DNA from 2 places in the Arthrobacter sp. TMN-49 genome. Region 1 is predicted to be linked to the other one. Evidence: riboswitches for the same ligand, from Rfam matches in the RefSeq annotation. Region 1 holds a riboswitch; the other holds the start of a gene.
The links. Region 1 has a riboswitch for S-adenosylmethionine ahead of ACX80E_RS04405 (DUF1737 domain-containing protein). Riboswitches for the same ligand answer to the same signal wherever they lie in the genome.

Region 2: another riboswitch for S-adenosylmethionine. It lies ahead of ACX80E_RS09245 (aminotransferase class V-fold PLP-dependent enzyme); the one in region 1 lies ahead of ACX80E_RS04405 (DUF1737 domain-containing protein).

Annotation. Positions count from the first base shown of each region.
Region 1 covers NZ_JBTNDH010000006.1:65,680-70,622, forward strand. Annotated here, with positions in the region: gene cls (cardiolipin synthase) at 1-703, opposite strand, end outside; gene ACX80E_RS04390 (DUF308 domain-containing protein) at 856-1,467, shown strand; gene ACX80E_RS04395 (aminodeoxychorismate lyase) at 1,478-2,368, shown strand; gene ACX80E_RS04400 (Pr6Pr family membrane protein) at 2,381-3,028, opposite strand; SAM riboswitch class IV at 3,142-3,263, shown strand; gene ACX80E_RS04405 (DUF1737 domain-containing protein) at 3,352-3,612, shown strand; gene ACX80E_RS04410 (rhodanese-like domain-containing protein) at 3,609-4,004, shown strand; gene ACX80E_RS04415 (O-succinylhomoserine sulfhydrylase) at 4,073-4,943, shown strand, end outside.
Region 2 covers NZ_JBTNDH010000016.1:32,136-37,078, forward strand. Annotated here, with positions in the region: gene aroA (3-phosphoshikimate 1-carboxyvinyltransferase) at 1-45, shown strand, start outside; gene rsgA (ribosome small subunit-dependent GTPase A) at 49-1,167, shown strand; gene hisN (histidinol-phosphatase) at 1,372-2,187, shown strand; SAM riboswitch class IV at 2,343-2,456, shown strand; gene ACX80E_RS09245 (aminotransferase class V-fold PLP-dependent enzyme) at 2,499-3,908, shown strand; gene ACX80E_RS09250 (class I SAM-dependent methyltransferase) at 4,080-4,853, shown strand; gene ACX80E_RS09255 (metal-dependent transcriptional regulator) at 4,938-4,943, shown strand, end outside.

The DNA.
Region 1 (4,943 bases):
CCACGAGGATTTTGCGGTGGTTGCGCAGATCCGGCCTGCGCCACTGGCCCTTGACCGGCAGGAGCGGCAGCATGCGCCGCCACTGAATCTGGCTGGCCTTTAGCCGTTTGATCATCCCCCGGTAGCCAGGCACCCGCACGGAACCAATGTGGTCAAAGAGCACGCGGACGCGCACACCACGATCGGCTGCCGCCTCAAGCTCCCGAAAGAGCCTGTCGGTGCAGTCATCGGAGCTCATGATGTAAAACTCCGCGTTGACGTAGTCCGTGGCGCGGCTGACTTCATCGGCCATGGCATCCAACGACTCCTGATAGCCCTCAATCAGTTGAACGGAGTTGGCGCCCAACGCCGGGAAGTAGCCTAAGTTTCGGTTCAGCTCCATGGCGGATTTCACCCACGCTGGGCCGTGATAGTCCGGGACCTGGGCAGCAATCTCCGCCGTACCTTCGACAATGCGCAGGTTCACGGCGTCCTGGGTCTCCCGCCGGCGTCGTGAGAGCCGAAAGTTACCGAACATGAGGAACAGGATCAAACCAACATAGGGCAGGAAGAAGATGCACAGCAGCCACGCCATGGCTGTCGTGGGGCGCCGGTTGCCGGGAATAACACCGAGCACCACAACGCGGATGGCCAGATCCACCACCAAAATGAGCAGGGAAAACCAGGCGCTGGCTGTTGGCAGATTGAACGCCGTCCAGATCATGCAGGCCCCCTAATATCGCCAGCTACTCCCTAACGCGAGTGACAATAGCCTAACGGTAGTTTGCGGCACGGTTGTTCTTAGCTCGCGGCGTAACGTGCTGCGGTTATGCTGAGCGTGATTTTCCATTCTCCTTTGCAGATAGAGGCTCAACCATGAGCAACACCGGCCAACCCGACGTGACAGTCGACATTTTTGCCCTCGATCCGCTCAAACTCACCCGACAGGCCGTCAAGGGTTTGAGCGTGGCTTTCGCCATCAGTGGCGCCGTGGCCCTGGCTTTGGGTATCGTCCTGTTGTTCTGGCCCACTAAAACCCTGGCCGTGGTGGCCATCTTCCTTGGCATCAACTTCCTCATCGCCGGTGGTGTGAAGGTGGCGTTGGGTATTTTCAGCCACGGCCTCTCCACAGGGTTGCGCGTCCTGGATGTGGTCCTGGGCCTCCTGGTCCTGGTGGCCGGCGTTATTATCCTGCGCAACTCCGCGGCAAGCGGCGAAGCGCTGCTGATCTTCACTGTCATCTTCATGGGCATCGGGTGGATCATCGAAGGCATTGTGGCCATCGCCGAAGCCGGCAAGGGCTCCACCCGGCTGTGGGCCATCATCTTTGGTGTGATCAGCCTTGTTGCGGGCCTTGTGGTGCTGGTTGTTCCCGTCTGGACGGCGCAGTGGCTGCTGCTCATCAGCGCCATCATGCTGATCATCCTTGGCATTGTTGGCCTGGTCAGGGCGTTCACCTTTGGCAAGGCGATCCTGGCGGGCAGCTAAGCTCTAGAGCATGACAGTTTTGGTGTTTCTGGATCCCGTTCACCCCGCTGGCCGATTGGCCGACGCCTCATCCCCCACCATTTTGGCTACGGATCAAGGCGTGACGCGGGGGGACGGGATTTTTGAGTCCCTGCTCGCCATCAACGGTGTCCCGCGCAAAGTCCAGGCCCACCTTGACCGGCTGGCCGGTTCGGCGCGCGCCATGGATCTGGCGATTCCCGCCGCGGCGGCCTGGCTGGCAGCCATTACGACGGCGCTCACGGCTCACGCCGACGCCTCACCCCAGGCTGTGGTGAAGCTGATTGCCACCCGCGGCCCCGAGGGCGCCAACACCCCGACGGCCTGGGTGCAAGTTTCGGCTGTCTCACCGGCGCTGGCCGAGCAGCGGGCAGCAGGCCTGTCAGTCATCTTGTTGGAGCGCGGTTACGACAGCGACATCGCCGTCCGGGCGCCGTGGCTGCTGATGGGTGCCAAAACACTTTCCTACGCGGTGAACATGGCCGCCCTGCGCCACGCCCGCGCACAGGGCGCCGATGATGTGATCTTCATCAGCGGTGACCAGTTGGTGTTGGAGGGAGCCACCTCCTCGGTCTTGCTGGCACACCTCTCCGATGACTCGGGAGTTCCCGTGAAACGGCTCATCACCCCGCATCTGGACACAGGAATTTTGCCCGGAACCACCCAGGGCGCGCTCTTTGCTGCGGCCAAGGAGGCTGGCTGGGAACTGGGCTACGGCCCCGTCACCCCGGCGGATCTGTTGGACGCCGACGCTGTCTGGCTGATCTCCAGCTTGCGTCTGCTGGCCCCCGTGAACACCATTGACGGTGCGGAGATTGGTACGGCAGAAAACCGCACCCAGCTCAGTGCCGAACTCAGCGCACTCTTAGCAACAACGCTGTAGCGGGTTGTTCAGTTAGACGGCCACACTGTCCGCCGCTGCGTGGACCGGCACCAAGGGGCGGAACTTGTTGGCCAGCAAAATTAACACAACACTTGCTGTTACGAACGCGACGGCTATCAGCACGCAGGTGATGGCCACTGCACCGTATCCGCCGTTGCTGGGGTTCAGGAACGGGTAGGCGTACCAGCCGGTGATAGCACCGCGGAGCAGCGAATACGCCAAATACGCCAGCGGAAACAAGACGGCAATCCAGAGGCTGCGCAGTGGGATCGGTTTGCGCGGGGACTGAATGAGCCAGTCTGCCACCACAACAACTGGCATCACATAGTGCAGCCAGGTGTTGACCCATGGCAACAACGAGCCAAGATCCACCTCCCGCAATAGTGCGCTGAAGACGATGCCCACCAAGGCCATGGCGACCACCGAAACGCAGCGCAGAACGTGCCACAACGGCCCCAGCTCCTTGCCACGCCATGTCAGCACCGACTCCACCAGCAGCACCACCGCGGCGAAGATGTTGCCCAGATTGGTGAAGTAGCTGAAAAAGTTCAGTGCCGAGAAGCCGTTGCTGATGTGGACACCCAGTTGAGTTCCCACGGCGACCAGGGTTACTGCCCCGAACAGGAATCGGGTGGTGGCAAAGATACGGGTCACTGTCATGCGTACATCCTGCCACCTGCCACGGCAAGAGGAGTGCAACACCGCCGTCATGTTCGGCCACACTGGCCTGTTTTCGGTCCCGCCCGGTGGCTGATGTGTTACTTTTTCAAGAGAGTAATGAGCGCCAGCGTTAGGCCCTGACCTGCTGGCCGGCAACCCCCTTTCCGGCGGGGTGCCTCAGGTGAATACTTGGCAAACCCAGCTAACAAAAGCAACAGGTTTGTAAGCGTGAACGTTTTTGCGTGTCCTGGCAGCCGTCGCTGTTAAGCACCGCCTCCAGCTCCCGCTTGCAGATTTCAGCTTTCTTGCAATAAGGAGAACACATGTCCGCGGACGAATCCCCCCTGGCCTACCGGCTCATCACCGGTCCCGACAACAGGTCCTTTTGTGAGCGCATTTCCGAGGCCCTCGCCGAAGGCTATGTGCTGCACGGCGGACCGGCGGTGACGGCCAATGGTGGCGTCGTTATTTGCGCCCAGGCCATGATCCTCCCGCAGGCCATTGCCGTCAGTGATGCCGCAGTAGCCACGGCCGTGGATGAACTTGATGCCGAGCTGGAGTTCGACGGCGACGGGATCGCATGAGCTACGCAGGAGACCTGGCCCCGGCCACAGCCTGGGAATACCTGGCCGCCGGAGCCGTGCTGGTTGATGTGCGCACCGAGGGAGAATGGGCGCATATTGGCGTCCCGGACACCTCTGCCCTGGACACTGAACCAGTCCTTATCCAGTGGAACCTGGCCAGTGGACACAACAACCCCGACTTCCTGGCGCAGCTGCTGGCGACTGTACCGACGGAGAAGCCGCTGGTGGTGTTGTGCCGCTCCGGCGCACGTTCCATTGCCGCAGCGAACGCCGCCACTGCGGCCGGGTATACCGCCTACAACGTTCTGGAAGGCTTTGAAGGAGAACCCGACGGCCACGGCGAACGGGTCATCAACGGTTGGAAGAACCGCAGCCTGCCCTGGCGCCAGTAGCACACAGGCCGTGCCGCCGCAGTACGTCACGCCACCGACGCAACACCAGCGAAATAAAAGGTAAACACTTGAGCAACTTTAACGAGCACGCCGCCACGTGGGCGCAGGACACCCAAGCCGTGCGCGGCGGGCTTGACCGCAGCAATTTTTCCGAAACCTCCGAAGCCTTGTTCCTGACCTCAGGGTTTGTGTACGAATCGGCAGAGGCCGCCGAGCAGGCTTTTACCGGCGAGGTGGACAGGTTTGTGTACTCCCGCTACGGCAACCCGTCCGTGGCGACCTTCCAGGAACGCCTGCGCCTGCTCGAGGACAAGGAGGCCTGCTTTGCCACGGCTTCGGGCATGTCAGCCGTCTTCACCGCCTTGGGTGCGTTGCTGGCGGCCGGGGACAGGGTGGTTGCCTCACGGTCGCTCTTTGGCTCCTGCTTTGTCATTCTGAACGAGTTGTTGCCGCGGTGGGGTGTGGAAACGGTGTTCGTGGATGGGCCGGATCTGGCGCAGTGGCGCGAGGCCCTGTCGGTGCCCACCACTGCCGTGTTCTTTGAATCGCCGTCGAACCCCATGCAGGAAATCATTGACGTGCAGGCTGTGTGCGATCTGGCGCATGCTGCGGGGGCACAGGTGGTTGCGGACAACGTGTTTGCCACTCCGCTGCTGCAGCGCTGCGGCGACTTTGGTGCGGACATCATCGTGTATTCAGGTACCAAACACATTGACGGTCAGGGGCGTGTGCTTGGTGGCGCCATCCTGGGCAGCAAGGAGTTCATCGACGGTCCCGTGAAGAACTTGATGCGCCACACGGGTCCTGCGTTGTCGTCCTTCAACGCCTGGGTGCTGACCAAGGGCCTGGAAACCATGAACCTGCGGGTGAGCCATTCATGCACCAGCGCCCTGGCGTTGGGCGAGTTCCTGCAGTCCCAGCCGCAGGTCAGCCGCGTGC
Region 2 (4,943 bases), on a different contig from region 1:
GCGGCCATGGTTTCACAGACCGCGGCGGCCGGCGCAAAGGCGTAAGGCATGGCAAAGGACTACAGCAACTGGGACGAATCCGATGTCCGGGTCAGGGCCAATAAAAAGGGCAGCCGGCCCCGCACCAAGGACAGGCCAGCCTACGGGGAAGCCGTCATTGGCCGCATTGTCACGGTTGACCGCGGACGCTACACGGCCATTGTCGATGAGAATGAGCCCACCGAACGCACACTGATTGCGGCCAGGGCTAGGGAACTGCGGCGAAATCCCGTGGTGGCCGGGGACTTTGTGGCACTGGTTGGTGACGTGACGGGCAAGCCCGACACCTTATCCCGGCTGGTACGGATCGAGGAACGCCGGACGCTGCTGCGCCGCAGCGCCGATGACACCGATCCCGTGGAGCGCGTGGTGGTGGCCAATGCCGACCAGCTGGTCATTGTGGTGGCCGCTGCCAACCCCGAACCGCGCACAGGATTCATCGACAGGGCTTTGGTGGCAGCCTACGACTCCGGCATTGAACCGCTGCTCTTGATCACCAAGACCGACATCAAGGATCCGGCAGAGCTGCTGGCCAACTATGAGCACCTGGACATGACAGTCATTATCAGCCGGACGGCTGCTGACGGTGCTTCCGGCATCGATGCCCGCAGCGACGACGGCGACTCCGCCCTGCTGGCAGGTGGTGCCGTGGAGCAATTGCACGGCTACCTCAACGGCAAGGTCAGCGTCATGGTGGGCCACTCCGGCGTGGGAAAGTCCACCATGGTCAACGCCCTGACGGGTTCCCAGCGGGCCACCGGCGGCGTCAATGCCGTCACGGGCCGCGGGCGCCACACCTCCTCATCGGCGCTCGCCCTGCGGATCGAAGACGGCAAACCCGGCTCCTGGATCATTGACACCCCGGGCATCCGCTCCTTCGGACTGGCCCATGTGAACCCCAATAGGATTTTGCAGGCCTTCCCGGACCTGCAGCCCGGCACCGACGACTGCGAACGCGGTTGCAAGCATGACAGTGTCGCGGTGAACTGCGGCCTGGACCCCTATGTGGCTGCAGGGCTCGCCGGCGACGCCGGACCGGCCCGTCTGGCCTCACTGCGCCGCCTGCTGGGCACCAGCGACAGGACAGAGGGCCGCGCAGCGGAGAAGGAACTGGGCATCATCGAGTAACTGCGGCGAAGCCACCGTGGGCCCAACCGTTGCACCTCGCAGGCGGATCCGACATTTTTTGTAGGCGACGTAGAGGAGACGCCAAAGGCCGCCCGCGGCCGACGCGTCGGATAGTCGCCGGAAAAATGCCGGATCCGGCTGCCCGACCTCCCCCGCTGTGCGTCATCCCGCAGTATTGACCCAACTACCGATAGCGTGTTGTACATGACGATTGAACCCCAGACGTACAACGACGATCTCCGCCTGGCCCATGTTTTGGCGGACAGCGTGGATTCGCTGACCATGGCCCGCTTCAAGGCCCTTGATCTGGAAGTTGAGACCAAGCCCGATCTGACACCGGTGACGGATGCGGACAAGGCGGCCGAGGAATCAATCCGCAGCCAGCTTTCCCGGGTTCGCCCGCGCGATGCGGTGCTGGGCGAAGAGTTCGGCAGCACCGGTCATGGAACGCGTCGCTGGATCATCGATCCCATTGACGGCACCAAGAACTTTGTGCGCGGGGTGCCTGTCTGGGCCACGCTGATCGCCCTGGTCGATGAGGGCCGCCCCGTTGTTGGCTTGGTGAGCGCCCCCGCCCTGGGCAAACGGTGGTGGGCCGCCGAGGGCACAGGTGCTTACATGGGCAGGTCATTGGCCGCAGCCACTCGCATCCGCGTCTCCAATGTTGCAGAGCTCAAGGACGCCTCACTGTCCTATTCTTCGCTGAGCGGCTGGGCTGAGCGGGGTAATCGTGACGAGTTCATTTCGCTCACCGACGACGTCTGGCGCACCCGCGCGTACGGAGACTTCTGGTCCTACTGCATGGTTGCCGAGGGCAGCGTGGACATCGCCTGCGAGCCCGAATTGAACCTGTACGACATGGCCGCCCTGGTGCCAATCGTGACCGAGGCTGGTGGCCGCTTCACCTCCCTGGAAGGCGCGGACGGCCCCTTCGGCGGCAACGCCCTGGCCACCAATTCCATCTTGCACACGGAAGTTTTGCAGCGCCTGAACCCCAATTGGGATGATTTGCTGGGCTAGAACCAAATAGCTCAAGTGTGTTAAGAACGACGGCGGCTTCCGCCGTCGTTCTTTTTTGTCCACCCGGCGCCGGTTCGGCCCCGGTTCCGCGGCAGAGGGATTTTGTGACGTAACAAATGCGAGAAGGACATTCTTGGGCTACTGTTTTTGGCATAGGTCACGAGTGCCAGCGCTAAACCCCGGTTTGCTGGCCGGCAACCCTCCTTTCGCGGCGGGGTGCCCCGGGTGACGACCTGGCCAGGCCGGAACGGTCATGGCAAGCGCGGACTTCTTGGCTCCCTCCAAGGGTCCTTCCGTCGAAGGAATTATCGATGAGCAACGCCCTTTTGGAAAAAACCTCCCTGGTCAACTCCCCCTTGTTGCCGGTGGTGGGCCAGGATTTATCCGCCCCCTTGATCCACGGTGGTCAGATACGTTACGCCAACCTTGACTACGCTGCATCGGCCCCGGCCCTTGAGGACGTGGCCGAACACCTGAACGAGGTGTTGCCGTACTACGCCAGCGTGCACCGGGGCGCGGGATTTGCCTCCCAGGTGAGCACCTCCGTGTATGAAAATGCCCGCACAATTGTGGCCGACTTTGTGGGCGCGCGCCCCGACGACACAGTCATCTTCACGCGCAACACCACCGATTCGCTGAACGTTTTGGCTGGTTGCGTGCAGAGCCTGCTGACCCAAAAGGGTTTCACCGAGGGCCGTTCCAACGCCCACGGCGAAGTTTTGTACCTGGACATTGAGCACCACGCCAACTTGCTCCCGTGGCAGGCGCTGCCGCACCGATCGGTGGTGGCCGCCGAGTCCATCACAGCAACCCTTGCTCGCGTTGAGACACAGCTGCGGGCCGGCAACGTGCTGCTCCTGGCTGTCACGGGTGCATCGAACGTGACAGGTGAGGTGCTGCCCGTGAACGAACTTGCCGCACTGGCCCACAGCTACGGCGCACGCATTGTTGTCGATGCGGCCCAGCTGGCCCCGCACCGCCGCATCGACCTAAACGCCAGCGGGATCGACTATCTGGCCTTCTCCGGCCACAAGCTGTACGCCCCCTTTGGTGCGGGCGTTTTGGTGGGTCGCTCGGATTGGCTGGATGCGGGCAAACCGCACCTGGCCGGTGGCGGGGCCGTGAAGGAAGTCCGTTTGGAATCGACAAGATGGAGCGAGGGCCCCGCCCGTCACGAGGCCGGCTCCCCCAACGTCCTGGGTGCCGCCACCTTGGCGAAGGCTGCCACCGCCTTGGCAGCGCTTGACGCCAAGGACTGGCACAGCCACGAACAGCAATTGCGGGAGTACCTGGTGGCTGGCTTCGCCGCGGTGGACGGCGTCAACGTCCATGCGCTGTTCACCGACTCCACCGACTACCCCGAGTGCGGGAGCATCGGTGTGGTGAACTTTTCCGTCACCGGGTACGACGCCGGGCTGGTCGCCGCATATTTGTCAGCCGAACACGGCGTGGGCGTGCGTGACGGCAAGTTCTGCGCCCACCCGCTGCTGAACCGTTTGGGCTTACCATCGGGATCCTTGCGCGCCAGCTTCGGTGTGGGCTCCCGGCTTGAGGACGCCGCGCGCCTGCTCGAGGGCGTGAGCACCCTGCTGCGCGACGGGCTCGGCTGGGACTATGTGGTTGATGCAGGGCGCTGGATTCCAGCCAATGACAACCGCGTGTACCCGGAGTGGGCGCCGAACACGCCCGGCACCGCCGGCGCAGCCCCCTGCAACACCTAGAAAAAACACACCCTCTCGCAGCAATGGTCAGTTCTTTCGGATCCCTATCGCACCCGGTGAGACAGCGTCCGGCAAAAACCAGCCATTGCTGCGATAGCGTTTGGGTGGGCAGGTTGACTCCACCACGGGTATTGTTGAACGGGCAAAACGGCACAACTTTTCGGGGGCACCATGGCAGGGGTAGGCGGACCGGTCTTTGACGCCGAACGGCGCAGGCATATGGGCGCGGCCTTCTTAGAAGGCGGGAGCCACTACCACAAGGTCCGCCCCAGCTACCCCGATGATTCCCTTGACTGGTTGATTGCCGCTTCCCCGCGTCCTATCCAAGACGTCCTTGATGTGGGCGCGGGAACAGGGAAGTACACACAACTATTGGCCCAGCACGGCTGGTCGCTGACCGCCGTGGACCCCTCGGCGGACATGCTGGCCCAGTTGCTGGCGGACCTGCCCCACACAACCACCATTGTCGGCACGGCCGAGCACCTTGAGCTGGCCACCTCCTCGATGGATCTGGCAGTTGTGGCACAAGCCTGGCACTGGTGCGACCCCCTCGCCGCCAGCACCGAGATTGCTCGGACGCTGCGCCCGGGCGGCACCCTGGGATTGATCTGGAACCAGCTCGACGTCGGTGTCCCGTGGGTTCACCGCCTGGCCCGCATCATGCACGCCGGAGACGTGCACAAGCCTGATTTCCGCCCCACCGTCGGAAAAGAATTCGCCGCACCCCAGGTTCACAACACCCGGTGGATGCAACAGGTGACGCCCGAGGCCATCATGGAGCTCGCCAAGTCCCGCAGCTACTACCTCAAGGCGGCCGATCCCATCCGCGCCAGGGTCATGACGAATCTCCGGTGGTACCTCCTTGAGCATCTGGGCCACTTCGCTGAGGAGGAACTCCAGCTGCCCTATGTGGCCCAGACGTGGCGCACGCACAAGCTCGGCTAGACCCGTGAACCCGGCCCGAGTTCATGGGCGGAGTTTTGTAGCCGCTGACGTGCGCCGGGCGCGCCTAGCGGTAGGCTAGTTTCTGTGAAA